One region of the Cronobacter condimenti 1330 genome, then DNA from elsewhere that is predicted to be linked to it. Evidence: predicted binding sites of a transcription regulator. Region 1 holds the regulator's gene; each other region holds the start of a gene.
The links. The regulator sigma-54, encoded in region 1, starts transcription at its own class of promoters, with help from an activator protein. The targets are predictions, from matches to a motif close to GTTGGCACANNTTTCGCTNT.

Region 1 (5,685 bases):
GACGCCGAAGGCCGATTACGTCACCCAAATTCCTGGCGGGCGCGGCGCAGTGCGCGAAGTCTGCGATCTCCTGCTGTTGGCGCAGGGAAAATTAGATGAGGCCATAGGGCAATCCATATGAGTAAGACCAGACGCTGGATAATCATCCTGCTGGCGTTAGCCGCGCTGGTGCTGATTGGCATTAACCTTGCCGATCAGGATGAAGGCGGCCCGCTGACAGTAAACAGCAACGAGCCGACTTACCAGAGCGAGCAGTCAAACACGGTGGTCTATAGCCCGGAAGGCGCGCTGAATTATCGCCTGGTAGCGCAGCACGTTGAATATTTTTCTGATGAGGGCGTCTCCTGGTTTACACAGCCGGTGATGACAACCTTCGATACCAATAAAGTGCCGACCTGGTCGGTGAAAGCGGATCGTGCCAAACTGACCAATGACAGGATGCTCTACCTCACCGGTCATGTGGAAGTAAACGCGCTAACACCAGATTCACAGTTGCGCAAAATTACGACCGACAAGGCGGAGATAAACCTGGTCACCCAGGATGTTACCTCTGATACGCTTGTTACTCTTTACGGCACCAGCTTTAATTCCAGCGGCCTGAAAATGCGCGGGAACCTTCGCAGCAAAAATGCCGAGCTGATTGAAAAGGTTAGAACCTCCTATGAAATCCAGAATAAACAAACTCAGCCTTAATCTCGTACTGGCCAGTACGCTGCTGGCAGCAGGCTTCCCGGCACTCGCGCTGACGGGCGATACCGAACAGCCTATCCATATCGAATCTGACCAGCAGTCTCTGGACATGCAGGGTAACGTGGTAACCTTCACGGGTAACGTCGTGGTGACTCAGGGCACGATTAAAATCAATGCCGATAAAGTTGTCGTGACGCGCCCCGCTGGCGAAAAAGGCAAAGAAGTCATTGACGGTTATGGCAAACCGGCCACGTTTTATCAGATGCAGGATAACGGCAAACCGGTGAAAGGCCATGCCTCTACGATGCACTATGAACTGCAAAATGATTTTGTGGTGCTGACCGGTGATGCCTACCTTGAGCAGCTCGACAGCAATATCAAGGGCGACAAAATCACCTATCTCGTCAAAGAGCAGAAGATGCAGGCATTCAGCGAGAAAGGTAAACGTGTGACCACCGTACTGGTGCCGTCGCAGCTGCAAAATAAAGACGGCGCCGCTCAGGCACCGAACCAGAACAAGAGCAACTAACCCCTTATGGCAACACTCATTGCGAAAAACCTGGCGAAAGCCTACAAAGGCCGCCGCGTAGTGGAAGATGTCAGCCTGACGGTAAATTCGGGCGAGATAGTCGGCCTGCTTGGCCCGAACGGCGCGGGCAAAACCACCACCTTTTACATGGTGGTAGGCATCGTGCAGCGTGACGCTGGTAACATCATCATTGATGAAGACGATATCAGCCTGCTGCCGTTACACGCGCGTGCGCGCCGTGGTATCGGCTACCTGCCGCAGGAAGCGTCGATTTTCCGCCGCCTGAGCGTTTACGACAACCTGATGGCCGTGCTGCAAATCCGGGACGATCTCAGCACTGAACAGCGTGAAGACCGCGCCAAAGAGCTGATGGAAGAGTTTCATATCGACCACCTGCGCGACAGCCTTGGCCAATCGCTCTCCGGCGGTGAACGTCGTCGTGTGGAAATCGCCCGCGCGCTGGCGGCTAACCCGAAATTTATTCTGCTTGATGAACCGTTCGCGGGTGTCGACCCGATTTCGGTTATCGACATCAAACGCATCATTGAACATCTGCGTGACAGCGGCCTCGGCGTGCTGATCACCGACCATAACGTGCGTGAAACGCTCGCCGTGTGCGAACGCGCTTATATCGTCAGTCAGGGCCATCTGATCGCCCACGGCACGCCTGACGACATCCTTCAGGATGAACAGGTTAAGCGCGTATATCTTGGGGAAGAGTTCAGACTCTGATAGGGTAGAGCAACAGGCGGAAACGGCGCGCCACCTTGCGCGCCGCGCCGCAACAGGTCTTATTTGACGTTTACACCTGAGGATTTTTGCTCTGAATATGAAGCAAGGTTTGCAACTAAGGCTTAGCCAACAGCTCGCCATGACGCCGCAGTTGCAGCAGGCCATCCGCTTGTTGCAATTGTCTACGCTGGAGCTCCAGCAGGAGCTGCAACAGGCGCTGGAAAGTAATCCCCTGCTTGAGCAAACCGACATTCACGACGAAATTGCCACTCAGGAAACACGCGACAGCGAAGGGCTGGATACCGCCGAAGCGCTGGAGCAAAAAGAGATGCCGGACGAGCTGCCGCTTGATGCGAGCTGGGACGAGATCTATACCGCGGGAACGCCGTCAGGCACCGGCGCCGACTACATCGACGACGAGCTTCCCGTCTATCAGGGCGAAACCACGCAAAGTCTTCAGGATTACCTGATGTGGCAGGTGCAGCTGACCCCTTTTACGGACACCGATCGCGCAATCGCTACGGCGATTGTCGACGCGGTAGATGATACGGGTTACCTCACCGTCTCAGTGCAGGATATTCTCGACGGCATGGGCGACAGCGATGGCGACATCGGCCCAGAAGAAATAGAAGCCGTCCTCAAGCGCGTACAGCGTTTCGACCCTGTTGGCGTCGCGGCTCGCGATCTGCGCGACTGCCTGTTAATCCAGCTGTCACAATTCAGCGCCGAAACACCCTTCCTTGCGCAGGCGCGCCAGATTGTCAGCGATCATCTCGATCTGTTAGCTAATCACGATTTCCGCAGTCTGATGCGTGTTACGCGGCTGAAAGAAGAGGTGCTGAAAGAGGCGGTGAATCTGATCCAGTCGCTCGATCCGCGCCCCGGGCAGTCGATCCAGACTGGCGAGCCGGAATACGTCATTCCCGACGTGCTGGTGCGCAAGCATAACGAACGCTGGAGCGTCGAGCTTAATTCCGACAGCATTCCGCGCCTCAAAATCAATCAGCAGTACGCCGCGATGTCTAACAGCACGCGCAATGAATCAGATAACCAGTTCATCCGCAGCAACCTGCAAGAAGCAAAATGGCTTATCAAAAGCCTGGAGAGCCGTAACGACACGCTGCTGCGCGTCAGCCGTTGTATCGTCGAACAGCAACAGGCGTTCTTCGAGCAGGGCGAAGAGTATATGAAGCCGATGGTGCTCGCCGATATCGCCCAGGCGGTAGAAATGCACGAATCCACCATCTCCCGCGTCACCACGCAAAAATATCTGCACAGCCCGCGCGGCATTTTCGAATTAAAGTATTTCTTCTCAAGCCACGTAAACACCGAGGGCGGCGGCGAAGCCTCGTCTACGGCTATTCGCGCGCTGGTGAAGAAGTTGATTGCAGCGGAAAACCCCGCGAAACCCCTAAGCGACAGCAAGCTGACGTCTATGCTGTCAGAACAAGGGATCATGGTGGCCCGCCGTACCGTTGCGAAGTATCGAGAGTCTTTATCCATACCGCCGTCAAATCAGCGCAAACAGCTGGTCTGACCCAACCGATAAGGAAGACACTATGCAGCTCAACATCACAGGACATAACGTCGAAATCACTGAATCGCTGCGCGAGTTCGTCACGACCAAGTTCGCCAAGCTGGAACAGTATTTCGAAAGGATTAATCAGGTCTATATTGTGCTGAAGGTGGAAAAGGTGACGCAAGTCGCCGACGCCACCCTGCATGTGAACGGCGGGGAGCTGCATGCCAGTTCGGAAGGCCAGGATATGTACGCCGCCATCGACGGTTTGATTGATAAACTGACGCGGCAGCTCACTAAACACAAAGATAAACTGAAACAACATTAATTGTCCGGGCGTTTCGCTGGGACACCGACGGCTCGCGGCCCGTACGACGAGCCGTCGCACCAGAAAACGCTTAGGTGAAATTATGATGAATAATGATTCCGCTCTGCCATTGAGCAATGTTTTAAACCAGGAATGCACCCGCAGCGGCGTACACTGCCAGAGCAAAAAGCGCGCCCTGGAAATTATCAGCGAGCTGGCGGCAAAACAGCTCAGCCTGTCGCCGCAGGTCGTATTTGAAGCGATCCTTACCCGTGAGCGGATGGGGAGTACCGGGATTGGTAACGGCATCGCCATTCCGCACGGCAAACTGGAAGAGGACACGCTGCGCGCCGTAGGTGTTTTCGTACAGCTCGAAACGCCGATTCCTTTTGACGCTATTGATAACCAGCCCGTAGATTTACTCTTCGCGCTGCTGGTGCCGGCAGATCAAACTAAAACGCATCTGCATACGCTGTCGCTGGTGGCGAAAAGGCTGGCGGACAAAACGATTTGCCGTCGTCTGCGCGCCGCGCAAACCGATGAAGAGCTCTATCAGATAATCACTGAAACCAGTGAAGAGAGTGAATGACCGTGCTGAAAGGCACAATCCAGGAAGCACCGGTTAGCCGGTCTGAAGTGTGGAGAAACAGCAGATGGTTCTGATGATCGTCAGTGGGCGTTCAGGGTCAGGGAAATCAGTCGCCCTGCGCGCGCTGGAAGATATGGGGTTCTACTGCGTCGATAACCTGCCCGTTGTGTTGCTGCCTGACCTGGCGCGCACGCTGTCAGACCGGCAGATATCCGCGGCAGTCAGTATTGATGTGCGCAATATGCCAGAATCCCCGGAGGTATTTGAACAGGCGATGAATAGCCTGCCTGATGCGTTTTCTCCGCAACTGTTGTTCCTCGACGCCGATCGCAATACGCTGATTCGCCGCTACAGCGACACGCGTCGTCTGCATCCGCTCTCCAGTAAAAACCTGTCGCTGGAAAGCGCCATCGATGAAGAAAACGATCTCCTGGAGCCGCTGCGATCGCGCGCGGATCTCATCGTCGACACCTCGGAAATGTCAGTGCATGAACTGGCGGAAATGCTGCGCACGCGGCTGCTCGGCAAACGAGAGCGTGAACTGACGATGGTGTTTGAATCCTTCGGCTTTAAACACGGCATCCCTATCGATGCTGATTATGTTTTTGATGTGCGCTTTCTGCCAAACCCGCACTGGGACCCGAAACTGCGTCCAATGACGGGTCTTGATAGGCCCGTAGCCGCATTCCTCGACCGTCACACCGAAGTACACAACTTCATTTACCAGACGCGCAGCTACCTGGAACTGTGGCTGCCGATGCTCGAAACCAACAACCGTAGTTATCTGACCGTCGCTATCGGTTGCACCGGCGGTAAACACCGTTCTGTCTATATTGCCGAACAGCTGGCGGATTATTTCCGCTCGCGCGGCAAGAACGTTCAGTCCCGCCACCGCACGCTGGAAAAACGCAAATCATGACCGTAAAGCAGACCGTTGAAATCACCAATAAGCTCGGGATGCATGCCCGTCCGGCCATGAAACTGTTCGAACTCGTACAGAGCTTTGATGCCGAAGTGCTGTTGCGTAATGAGGCAGGCACCGAAGCGGAAGCCAGCAGCGTTATCGCCCTACTGATGCTGGATTCCGCACAGGGCGGTCATATTGAAATAGAAGCCAACGGACCGCAGGAAAAAGAAGCGCTGGCGGCTGTCATTGCGCTCTTTAACGCAGGCTTTGACGAAGAATAACGCCCTTCTCTCCTTCAGCGCAGCGCATGCTGCGCCATAAAGGACTCCCCGCCAAGCTGGCGCATCTGGCGCAAAATCCACTGCTGACGCGTACGCACGTAGCCTGACGGCGCGCTCACTTTAAAACGTAT
Region 2 (5,685 bases), 1.9 Mb from region 1:
GCCGACCAGGATCCACATTTCCGCCGCGAGTTTTACCAGGTGCTGTTACCGTTGATGAAAGAAATGGGCAAAACCGTGTTCGCCATCAGTCATGACGATCACTACTTTATCCATGCCGATCGTCTGCTGGAAATGCGCCAGGGCGTGCTTCTGGAACTCACCGGTGAAGAGCGCAAGCTTGCAAGCCGTGACGTGCTGGCGCGCACCGCCAGCTAACCGGCACGCATAAAAAAAGCGCAAGCTGGCTTGCGCTTTTTTCTGATTCAAACCACCGCACCGGCGGTGGTTTTTTTATGTCAAAGCTTGCCGCTCAGGCGCTGATGGAAGTCGTGGCTGCGCATATCCAGCCCTTCGATTTCCACCTTCGCGTTGTAGCGCTGGTAATGCGTTTCGATGGCATCCAGCGCCGCGACGGTTGAAGCGTCCCAGATCTGCGCGTGGGTTAAATCAATAATGACGCGCGCCGGATCGTCGGCATAGTGAAAATGCTCGTAGAGATCGTTGCTGCTTGCGAAAAACAGCGGGCCGCGCACGTGGTAGCGTACTGCCGCACCGTTATCGATAACCTCGCGCTCGGCGCGCACCACGTGGGCAACGCGGCGGGCGAACAGCATCATTGCGAACAGTACGCCGCCCGCAACGCCAATGGCGAGGTTGCCGGTCCACACGGTGGCGATGACCGTCACGACCATTACCAGCGTCTCGGAAAGCGGCATCCGCTTGAGCGTTGCCGGCGCGATGCTATGCCAGTTCAGGGTTTTCGCCGCCACCACCATCATGATGCCCGCCAGTACCACCATCGGGATCTGCGCCATCACGGCGCTGAGGCCGGTGACCATCAGCAGCAGCACCAGCGCGGCGGCGATGGTCGAGAAACGCGAACGGGCGCGGCCCAGCTCCACGTTCACGACCGTCTGGCCTATCATCGCGCAGCCGCCAATGCCGCCATAAAATCCGCTCAGGATATTGGCAACGCCGAGAGCCCAGCATTCGCGGCGCTTGCTCGACGGAGTATCCGTGATGTCATCGACCAGACGCGCGGTCAGCAGCGACTCCATCAGCCCCACAAACGCAATGCTCAGCGCGCATGGCCAGACGATGTGCAGCGTCTCCAGGTTGAGCGGCACCAGCAGCGAGTTAAAGCCCGGCAGGCCTGGCGCCATGGGGCCTTCATCGCCGACGGTCGGCGGCATCAGCTCACACGCCCAGACGATGACGGTGACCGCGACAATCGCCACCAGCGGCGACGGCACGCTTTTGGTCACGCGCGGCAGCAGCAGCACAATGGCGAGCGTGGCGGCGAAGAGCAGCCAGACCATCTGGCTTTGTCCCCACACATGCGGCACCTGCGCCATAAATATCAGGATGCCGAGCGCGTTTACAAAACCGGTCATTACTGAGCGGGGGATGTAGCGCATCATGCGTGCGAGACCGAACAGCCCGAACAGGATCTGAATTATCCCGCCGAGGATGAGCGCCGGCAGAATGTAGCCGACGCCGTGCTGATGCACCATTGGGCCGATGACCAGCGCCACCGAACCTGCCGCCGCCGTAACCATCGCCGGGCGACCGCCCAGAATCGACATACTGAAACACAGCACGATAGACGCCACCAGGCTCACTTTCGGGTCGACGCCCGCTATCACGGAAAACGAGATAACTTCCGGGATCAGCGCAAGCGCCGTCAGGATGCCCGCCAGCGTTTCACGCATTAACAGCCGCGGTGTGCGCAGCACATGCGTTACAGAAAGCTCAGGGATAGCCCGAGCCGCATTTTGAGTATCAGACATGAGTATTTGCAGGTGTTTTATTATCAGACGCCGCCTTTTTGGGCGGCAGGGACGGGCGATGGTACAGAGCAAGGCCGCAAAACGCCAGCCTTGCGGGTCATTTCAGGCCCAGCTTGCGCGCGAGCCGGTGCAGGTTGCCAGGGTCCATCTCCAGCAGACGCGCGCATGCCGCCCAGTTATTGCCGGCAATTTGCAGGGCGCGCTGAATATAGTCGCGCTGAAACTGACGCGTGGCGTGCTGCAAATTTTCGACCGGCGGCGCGGCGGCGGCAACCTCAAGTGGCGCAGGCGCGCTACGGCCTGGCGCGAAGTGGTGCGCCAGCAGCAGTAATTCAGGGCCGCGGCTCTCGGCCTGCGCTACGATAATCGCCCGGTAGAGAGCATGTTCCAGTTCGCGGATATTGCCCGACCAGCGCTGCGCCATCAGCCATGCGCTCGCCTGCGGGCTGAGTGCGACGCGGTTCAGGCCAAATTTCAGCCGGCATTTTTCACAGAAAAATCCCGCCAGCAGCAGGATATCGTCACCGCGTTCGCGAAGCGGCGGCACATGGAGCGGAAAAACGCTCAGACGATGGTAAAGATCGGCGCGAAAGTCGCCCTGTGCTACCGCGTCGCGCAGATCGCGGTTGGTGGCGGCGACAATACGCACATCCACTCGCAGCAGTTTATCTTCGCCGACGCGCTGGATGTCGCCATATTGCAGTGCGCGCAGCAGTTTTGCCTGGAGCGTCAGCGGCAGCTCGCCCACTTCATCAAGAAACAGCGTGCCGTTATCCGCCAGTTCAAATTTACCGCGCCGGTCGTGAATGGCGCCGGTAAACGCGCCCTTAACGTGGCCGAACAGTTCGCTTTCCGCCACGCTTTCCGGCAGCGCGGCGCAGTTAACGTACACCAGCGGGTTCGCCACACGGGCAGATTGCGCATGCAGCTCGCGCGCCACCAGCTCTTTGCCGACGCCCGTTTCGCCAAGTACCAGCACATTAAGATCTGACGGCGCGACCAGGCTTATCTCTTTTTTAAGCTGCTGCATCGGCGCGGAGTCGCCAATCATTTCCAGACGCTCGTCCGGCTCCACGCCAGGCGGCAGGCGGCTCACGGGCGCGGCGGTTTTCTCCAGTTGTTCTACCAGCAAAGCGTTGTGCAGCGCGCTGCCTGCAAGGCTTGCCACCCCACGCAGTTCGTCATCGCTGTAGGCGTCAAACTGCGTCGCGTTCATCCCATCAAGCGTCAGCGCGCCGATGAGCGTCTGTCCGGAGAAGAGCGGCATGCCGACACAGGCGTGGACGTGCAGCTCCTGACGCTCCGGGATAAGCCCGTCGTACGGATCGGGCAGGTCGCTGTCGGCGGGAAAGCGCACGACGTCGCCCGCCCGCGCGATAGCCTCCAGACGCGGATGCGCCGCCAGGCTAAAACGACGGCCCATCACATCTGGCGCGAGACCGGCCGTGGCGAGCGGGCGAAACTGGCGGTTTTCGTAGCGGAGCAGGGCGGTGGCGTCGCAGCGCAGCAGGCGGTGGATGCTGTCAATCATACGGGTAAAACGGTCGCGTCCAGGCAGACCGTTTTGCATGTCGATGGCCAGTGCGGCGAGAGACTGGGCAGAGAGCGTCATGGTGTCAATTCCACAATGGAGTGTCAAATTAACAATAATGGATAATAGTCATTATGACAATCTATAAAATATAAACCATGAATAATCAGTAGGTTAAAAGTTGGCACGCTAACTGCAATACCTCTGGCATATCGATTTATTTCAGAGGAACCGTGCAATGAACATTCATGTTAAAAATAATATTTTTTGGGTTGGCCAGCGTGACTGGGAAGTGCGTGATTTTCATGGCACCGAGTACAAAACCTTAAAAGGCAGCAGTTACAACAGCTATCTCATCCGTGAAGAGAAAAATGTGCTGATCGATACGGTTGACCACAAATTCAGCCGCGACTTCGTGAATAACCTGCGCAGCGAAATTGATCTGGCGGATATCGATTACATCATTATCAACCATGCCGAAGAAGACCACGCAGGCGCGCTCTCCGAACTCATGAACTGCATCCCGGACACGCCGATTTACTGCACCGCCAACGGCATCGATTCTATCAACGGTCATCATCATCACCCGGAATGGAACTTCAACGTGGTGAAAACCGGCGACACGCTGGATATCGGCAATGGCAAAAAATTGATCTTCGTTGAAACCCCGATGCTCCACTGGCCAGACAGCATGATGACCTATATGACTGACGACGCGGTGCTCTTCAGTAACGACGCCTTTGGCCAGCACTATTGCGACGAACACCTCTTTAACGACGAAGTCGATCAGGCCGAGCTGTTTGAGCAGTGCCAGCGCTACTACGCGAATATTCTGACGCCGTTCAGCCGCCTGGTGACGCCGAAAATCACCGAGATCCTCGGCTTTAACCTGCCAGTCGATATGATTGCCACGTCACATGGCGTGGTATGGCGCGACAACCCGACGCAAATCGTTGAGCTGTATCTGAAGTGGGCGGCGGATTACCAGGAAGATCGCATCACGATTTTCTATGACACCATGTCCAACAACACCCGCCTGATGGCGGATGCCATCGCCCAGGGCATCGCGGAAATTGATCCTCGCGTGGCGGTGAAAATCTTCAATGTGGCGCGCAGCGATAAAAACGAAATTCTCACCAACGTGTTCCGCTCGAAAGGCGTGCTGGTGGGCACTTCAACCATGAACAACGTTATGATGCCGAAAATCGCAGGTCTGGTGGAAGAGATGACCGGGCTGCGTTTTCGTAACAAGCGCGCCAGCGCGTTTGGCTCCCATGGGTGGAGCGGGGGCGCGGTAGACCGGCTCTCGACCCGCCTGCAGGATGCGGGGTTTGAGATGTCGCTAAGCCTGAAGGCCAAATGGCGCCCGGATCTCGACGCGCTGGAACTCTGCCGCGAGCATGGCCGCGACATCGCACGTCAGTGGGCGCTCTCGCCACTGCCTGTTAGCGCCCAGGCGATCGCCCCAGAGAGCGGCGTGGCTTTTCAGGAGCCCGGTGAGCCAGTAGGGCAGTGCATGATCTGCACCGTCTGCCAGTGGGTCTACGACCCGGCGAAGGGTGAGCCGAATCAGGATGTCGCCCCGGGCACGCCGTGGGATGCCGTGCCGGAAAGCTTCCTCTGCCCGGAATGCGGGATCGGCAAATCGGTCTTTGAAGTCTGTGAGGGCTGAACGATGAGCGAGGAACTGATTATCATCGGCGCGGGTTTTGCCGCCCGCCAGCTGGTGCGCAACCTGCGCCAGCAGGATAAAACGCGCCCGATCCGGCTTATCGCCTCAGACAGTGGCGATGAGTACAACAAGCCCGACCTCAGTCATGTCTTCACTAACGCGCAGCGCGCCGACGACCTGACACGCCAGACGGCAGGCGACTGGGCAGAGCAAAATCATTTACTGCTACACCCGCACACGCAGGTTACAGGTATTGACGTCGCGACACGCACTGTAGAAACCAGCGCCGGACGCTTTGCCTGGCAACATCTGGTGCTTGCCACCGGCGCACAGGCTGTCTTGCCGCCGGTGAGCGGCAGCGAGCTGATGTTTACGCTCAATAGCCAGCAGGAGTATCGCCAGTGTGAGGCGGCGCTGCGCGACGCGAAACGCGTGCTGCTGCTGGGAGGCGGGCTTATCGGCACCGAGCTTGCGATGGATCTCAATCGCGCCGGTAAAAAGGTGACGCTGGTCGATACCAGCACGAGCCTGCTTTCGACCGTGCTGGTGCCGGAAATTAGCGCGCGCCTGCAAACGGTACTCGCGCAACATGGCGTGACGCTGCGGCTCAGCACCGGGCTTGCGTCGCTCGCACGTCATCACGATTCGCTGGTCGCGACGTTATCCGACGGGCATCAGGAGTGCGTTGATGC
Region 3 (5,685 bases), 490 kb from region 1:
CCAGAACCGTTGCTTCGTCCGTACCGGACGCACGCATGTTGGTCAGTTTCTTACCAGTCAGGCAGTTCACCGTCAGGTCGTTAGAACGGCTATGAATACCGATGATCTGGCCTTCATAAACTTCCGCACCGTGACCCAGGAACAGCTTGCCGCGATCCTGCAGACCGAACAGCGCGAACGCAACCGCTTTACCCTGACCGTTGGAGATCAGCACGCCGTTGTTACGCTGGCCGACTTCGCCCGGACGGATATCGTCGTAGTGGCTGAAGGTGGAGTACAGCAGACCCGTACCAGAAGTCATGGTCATGAACTCAGAACGGAAGCCAATCAGGCCACGGCTTGGGATCACGTAGTCGAGACGTACGCGGCCTTTGCCGTCCGGATTCATGTTTTTCAGGTCGCCTTTACGCTCGCCCAGTGCCTGCATGACAGAACCCTGATGCTGCTCTTCGACGTCCAGCGTTACGTTTTCGAACGGCTCTTGTTTACGGCCATCGATTTCACGGAAGATAACTTTCGGACGGGAAACCGCCAGTTCGAAACCTTCACGACGCATGTTCTCGATAAGAACAGACAGGTGCAGTTCGCCACGACCAGACACGCGGAACGCGTCAGCATCTTCGGTTTCTTCAACGCGCAGTGCCACGTTGTGCACCAGCTCTTTGTTCAGACGGTCAAGGATCTGACGAGAGGTAACGTATTTACCTTCTTTACCGCAGAACGGCGAGGTGTTGACGTTGAAGTACATAGAAACGGTCGGTTCGTCAACAGACAGCGCCGGCAGCGCTTCGACGTTCTGCGGGTCGCAGATGGTGTCGGAGATGTTCAGCTCGCCAAGACCGGTGATAGCAATGATATCGCCTGCTTCCGCCAGATCAGTCTCGATACGCTCCAGACCGAGGTGGCCCAGTACTTTACCGACTTTACCGTTACGCGTTTTGCCTTCGCTATCAATGATAGTGACCTGCTGGTTCGGCTTCACTTTACCGCGTTTGATGCGGCCGATGCCGATAACGCCAACATAGTTGTTGTAGTCGAGCTGGGAGATCTGCATCTGCAGCGGGCCGTCGAGATCGACGTCCGGTGCCGGTACATGGTCAACAATCGCCTGGTACAGCGGGGTCATGTCTTCCGCCATGTCAGAGTGATCCAGACCCGCGATACCGTTCAGCGCAGACGCGTAAACGATAGGGAAGTCCAGCTGCTCGTCGGTCGCGTCGAGGTTCACGAACAGGTCGAACACCTGATCCACAACCCAGTCAGGACGCGCGCCCGGACGGTCAACTTTGTTGATAACCACGATAGGTTTCAGGCCATGGGCAAATGCTTTCTTGGTCACGAAGCGCGTCTGCGGCATCGGGCCGTCAAAAGCATCAACCACCAGCAGCACGGAATCAACCATGGACATGACACGTTCAACTTCACCACCGAAGTCGGCGTGCCCAGGGGTATCAACGATGTTGATACGGTAATCATTCCATTTGATCGCGGTGTTTTTCGCGAGGATGGTAATCCCACGCTCTTTCTCCAAATCGTTGGAGTCCATCACGCGCTCTTGAGTTTCAGCACGTTCGTCGAACGTACCGGATTGCTGCAGCAGCTTGTCAACCAGGGTCGTTTTACCATGGTCAACGTGCGCAATGATGGCGATGTTACGCAATTTTTCGATCACAACTTTGCCTCAGGCATTAGAAATAGCGCGTTATTGTACACGTATTAATCGAAGGACTAAACAGGATCACAATCATCTGACGCAAACAAGTCTTGTCGCCAGGCTTTGTGATCGTTTTCACGCAGCGGTAAAAGGGCTATTAAACGTAAATTGCACCAACACAGTGCTTGTTTTTTACACACAGGCACTATATTGGTGCAATCTGTCCATCGTGGTGCAGCCCTTTTGCACTATGACGCGCATGATAGCGCCTTTTTGGGGGGATTTGAAAGTTGGCACAGATTTCGCTTTAAAGAATTCAGGGCGGCAACGCCAATTTTAATAAGTACTGAAGACCTCGTTACCACGACGACAATGACAAATCCGGGAGAGTTAAGTATGTCCGCTGAACACGTTCTGACGATGCTGAATGAACATGAAGTGAAGTTTGTGGATCTGCGCTTCACTGACACGAAAGGTAAAGAACAGCACGTCACCATCCCAGCCCACCAGGTGAACGCCGACTTCTTCGAAGAAGGTAAAATGTTCGATGGTTCCTCCATCGGTGGCTGGAAAGGCATCAATGAATCTGACATGGTGCTGATGCCGGACGCCTCCACCGCTGTCATTGACCCGTTCTACGAAGAACCGACCCTGATTATTCGTTGCGACATCCTTGAGCCGGGTACCATGCAGGGCTACGATCGCGACCCGCGTTCTATCGCCAAGCGTGCAGAAGAGTACCTGCGCTCCACCGGCATCGCTGACACCGTTCTGTTCGGGCCGGAACCTGAATTCTTCCTGTTTGACGATATCCGCTTCGGCAGCTCCATCTCCGGTTCTCATGTCGCCATTGACGACATCGAAGGCGCGTGGAACTCCTCCACCAAATACGAAGGCGGCAACAAAGGCCACCGTCCAGGCGTGAAAGGCGGTTACTTCCCGGTTCCGCCGGTGGATTCTTCTCAGGACATCCGTTCTGTCATGTGTCTGACCATGGAAGAGATGGGTCTGGTCGTTGAAGCGCACCACCACGAAGTCGCCACCGCCGGTCAGAACGAAGTGGCAACCCGCTTCAACACCATGACCAAAAAAGCGGACGAAATTCAGATCTACAAATATGTCGTGCATAACGTCGCACACCGTTTCGGTAAAACTGCGACCTTTATGCCAAAACCGATGTTCGGCGATAACGGCTCCGGTATGCACTGCCACATGTCCCTGTCCAAGAACGGTACCAACCTGTTCTCTGGTGACAAGTACGCAGGTCTGTCTGAGCAGGCGCTGTACTACATCGGCGGCGTCATCAAACACGCGAAAGCCATCAACGCCCTGTCTAACCCGACCACCAACTCCTACAAGCGTCTGGTGCCGGGCTACGAAGCGCCGGTAATGCTGGCCTACTCCGCGCGTAACCGCTCCGCGTCCATCCGTATTCCGGTGGTTGCGTCTCCGAAAGCGCGTCGTATCGAAGTGCGCTTCCCGGACCCGGCAGCTAACCCGTACCTGTGCTTCGCTGCTCTGCTGATGGCGGGTCTTGACGGTATTAAGAACAAGATCCACCCGGGCGAAGCGATGGACAAAAACCTGTATGACCTGCCGCCGGAAGAAGCGAAAGAGATCCCGCAGGTTGCCGGCTCTCTGGAAGAAGCCCTCCAGGCGCTGGATCAGGACCGTGAGTTCCTGACCGCAGGCGGCGTGTTCACTGACGATGCTATTGATGCTTACATCGCGCTGCGTATCGAAGAGAACGACCGCGTTCGCATGACGCCGCACCCGGTTGAGTTCGAACTGTACTACAGCGTTTAATTTTTTTTGAAGTTGATAGCCCACGGATTTCAGGTTGTCGCCACTGCGTGAAATCCGTCACTGTTTTTTTGTTGCCGTGGAAACTTTAGCCCATCTTCGGATGGGCTTTTTTCACCACCCGTAACTGGTTTTAACGCTTTTTTGGTCGTTAAAACGCTATACTGCACTAAAATGGTGCAAAACCTGGGGGACTGCTGGATGGCAACAGGCACGCTGCCCGATGCTGGGCAGATCCTTAACGCATTAATCAATAGCATTTTGCTGGTCGACGATGACCTGGCAGTGCATTACGCCAACCCGGCGGCGCAGCAGTTGCTCGCGCAAAGTTCACGTAAGCTTTACGGCACGCCTTTACCGGAGCTGCTGAGTTATTTTTCCCTTAATATCAGCCTGATGCAGGAAAGCCTGAACGCAGGCCAGGGATTTACCGATAACGAAGTGACGCTGGTGATCGACGGTCGCTCGCATATTCTTTCCCTGACGGCGCAACGTCTGCCGGAAGGCCTGATCCTGCTGGAAATGGCCCCGATGGATAATCAGCGACGTTTAAGCCAGGAACAACTCCAGCATGCCCAGCAAGTCGCCGCGCGCGATCTGGTGCGCGGCCTGGCGCATGAAATCAAAAACCCGCTCGGTGGTCTTCGCGGCGCAGCGCAGCTGCTCACCCGCGCGCTGCCCGATCCGTCGCTGACGGAGTACACCAAAGTCATCATTGAACAGGCCGATCGCCTGCGTAACCTGGTGGACCGCCTGTTAGGGCCGCAACAGCCGGGTATGCACGTCACCGAAAGTATTCATAAAGTGGCGGAACGCGTGGTGAAACTGGTGTCGATGGAGCTTCCCGACAACGTCCGGCTTTTGCGTGACTACGACCCCAGCCTGCCGGAATTCACGCACGACCCGGACCAGATAGAACAAGTGCTGCTGAATATCGTGCGTAACGCCCTCCAGGCGCTTGGCGACGAGGGCGGCGAGATTACCCTGCGCACCCGCACCGCGTTTCAGCTTACGCTGCACGGCGTGCGTTATCGCCTGGCGGCGCGCATCGATGTGGAAGATAACGGGCCGGGTATTCCCGCGCACCTGCAGGACACACTGTTTTACCCGATGGTCAGTGGCCGCGAAGGCGGCACCGGCCTTGGGCTTTCCATCGCCCGGAATCTTATCGATCAGCATTCGGGAAAAATCGAATTTAACAGCTGGCCAGGCCATACCGAATTCTCGGTCTTCCTGCCTATTCGGAAATAGAGGTGATTATGCAACGAGGGATTGTCTGGATCGTCGATGACGATAGCTCCATTCGCTGGGTGCTTGAGCGCGCGCTCACCGGAGCAGGCTTAAGCTGCACCACCTTTGAGAGCGGCAACGAGGTGCTGGACGCGCTGAGCACGAAAACCCCGGACGTGCTGCTGTCGGATATTCGAATGCCGGGTATGGACGGCCTGACGCTGCTAAAACAGATTAAACAGCGCCACCCGATGCTTCCGGTCATCATTATGACCGCGCATTCGGATCTCGACGCTGCGGTCAGCGCCTATCAGCAGGGCGCGTTTGATTATCTGCCAAAACCGTTTGATATCGACGAGGCGGTGGCGCTGGTCGAGCGCGCCATTAGCCACTATCAGGAGCAGCAGCAGCCGCGCAGCGCGCAGGTCTTTGGCCCGACGACCGACATCATCGGCGAAGCGCCAGCGATGCAGGATGTCTTTCGTATTATCGGGCGCCTCTCACGCTCTTCCATTAGCGTGCTGATTAACGGCGAATCCGGTACCGGTAAAGAACTCGTCGCACATGCGCTGCACCGCCACAGCCCGCGTGTCAAAGCGCCCTTTATCGCGCTCAATATGGCAGCCATTCCCAAAGACCTTATCGAATCGGAGCTGTTCGGCCACGAAAAAGGCGCGTTCACCGGGGCTAACCAGATTCGCCAGGGCCGTTTCGAACAGGCTGACGGCGGCACACTGTTTCTCGATGAAATCGGCGATATGCCGCTGGATGTCCAGACCCGCCTGCTGCGTGTGCTGGCGGATGGCCAGTTTTACCGCGTCGGCGGCTACGCGCCGGTAAAAGTCGACGTGCGCATTATCGCAGCGACGCACCAGAACCTTGAACTGCGCGTGCAGGAAGGGAAATTTCGTGAAGATTTATTCCACCGCCTGAATGTGATCCGCGTACATCTGCCGCCGCTGCGTGAGCGCCGTGAAGATATTCCACGCCTCGCCCGC

Region 2: norV (anaerobic nitric oxide reductase flavorubredoxin) is a predicted target of sigma-54. The motif match lies at 3,502-3,521, and genes of this name have one in related genera.
Region 3: glnA (glutamate--ammonia ligase) is a predicted target of sigma-54. The motif match lies at 1,944-1,963, and genes of this name have one in related genera.

The regions. Positions count from the first base shown of each region.
Region 1 covers NZ_CP012264.1:452,626-458,310, reverse strand. The annotation lists gene kdsC (3-deoxy-manno-octulosonate-8-phosphatase KdsC) at 1-121, shown strand, start outside; gene lptC (LPS export ABC transporter periplasmic protein LptC) at 118-693, shown strand; gene lptA (lipopolysaccharide ABC transporter substrate-binding protein LptA) at 662-1,219, shown strand; gene lptB (LPS export ABC transporter ATP-binding protein) at 1,226-1,951, shown strand; gene rpoN (RNA polymerase factor sigma-54) at 2,049-3,488, shown strand; gene hpf (ribosome hibernation promoting factor) at 3,511-3,798, shown strand; gene ptsN (PTS IIA-like nitrogen regulatory protein PtsN) at 3,881-4,366, shown strand; gene rapZ (RNase adapter RapZ) at 4,431-5,285, shown strand; gene npr (PTS phosphocarrier protein NPr) at 5,282-5,554, shown strand; gene mtgA (monofunctional biosynthetic peptidoglycan transglycosylase) at 5,569-5,685, opposite strand, start outside.
Region 2 covers NZ_CP012264.1:2,891,482-2,897,166, reverse strand. The annotation lists gene AFK62_RS13200 (multidrug ABC transporter permease/ATP-binding protein) at 1-216, shown strand, start outside; gene AFK62_RS13195 (SulP family inorganic anion transporter) at 297-1,790, opposite strand; gene norR (nitric oxide reductase transcriptional regulator NorR) at 1,888-3,402, opposite strand; gene norV (anaerobic nitric oxide reductase flavorubredoxin) at 3,560-4,993, shown strand; gene norW (NADH:flavorubredoxin reductase NorW) at 4,997-5,685, shown strand, end outside.
Region 3 covers NZ_CP012264.1:4,309,336-4,315,020, forward strand. The annotation lists gene typA (ribosome-dependent GTPase TypA) at 1-1,672, opposite strand, end outside; gene glnA (glutamate--ammonia ligase) at 2,051-3,460, shown strand; gene glnL (nitrogen regulation protein NR(II)) at 3,659-4,708, shown strand; gene glnG (nitrogen regulation protein NR(I)) at 4,717-5,685, shown strand, end outside.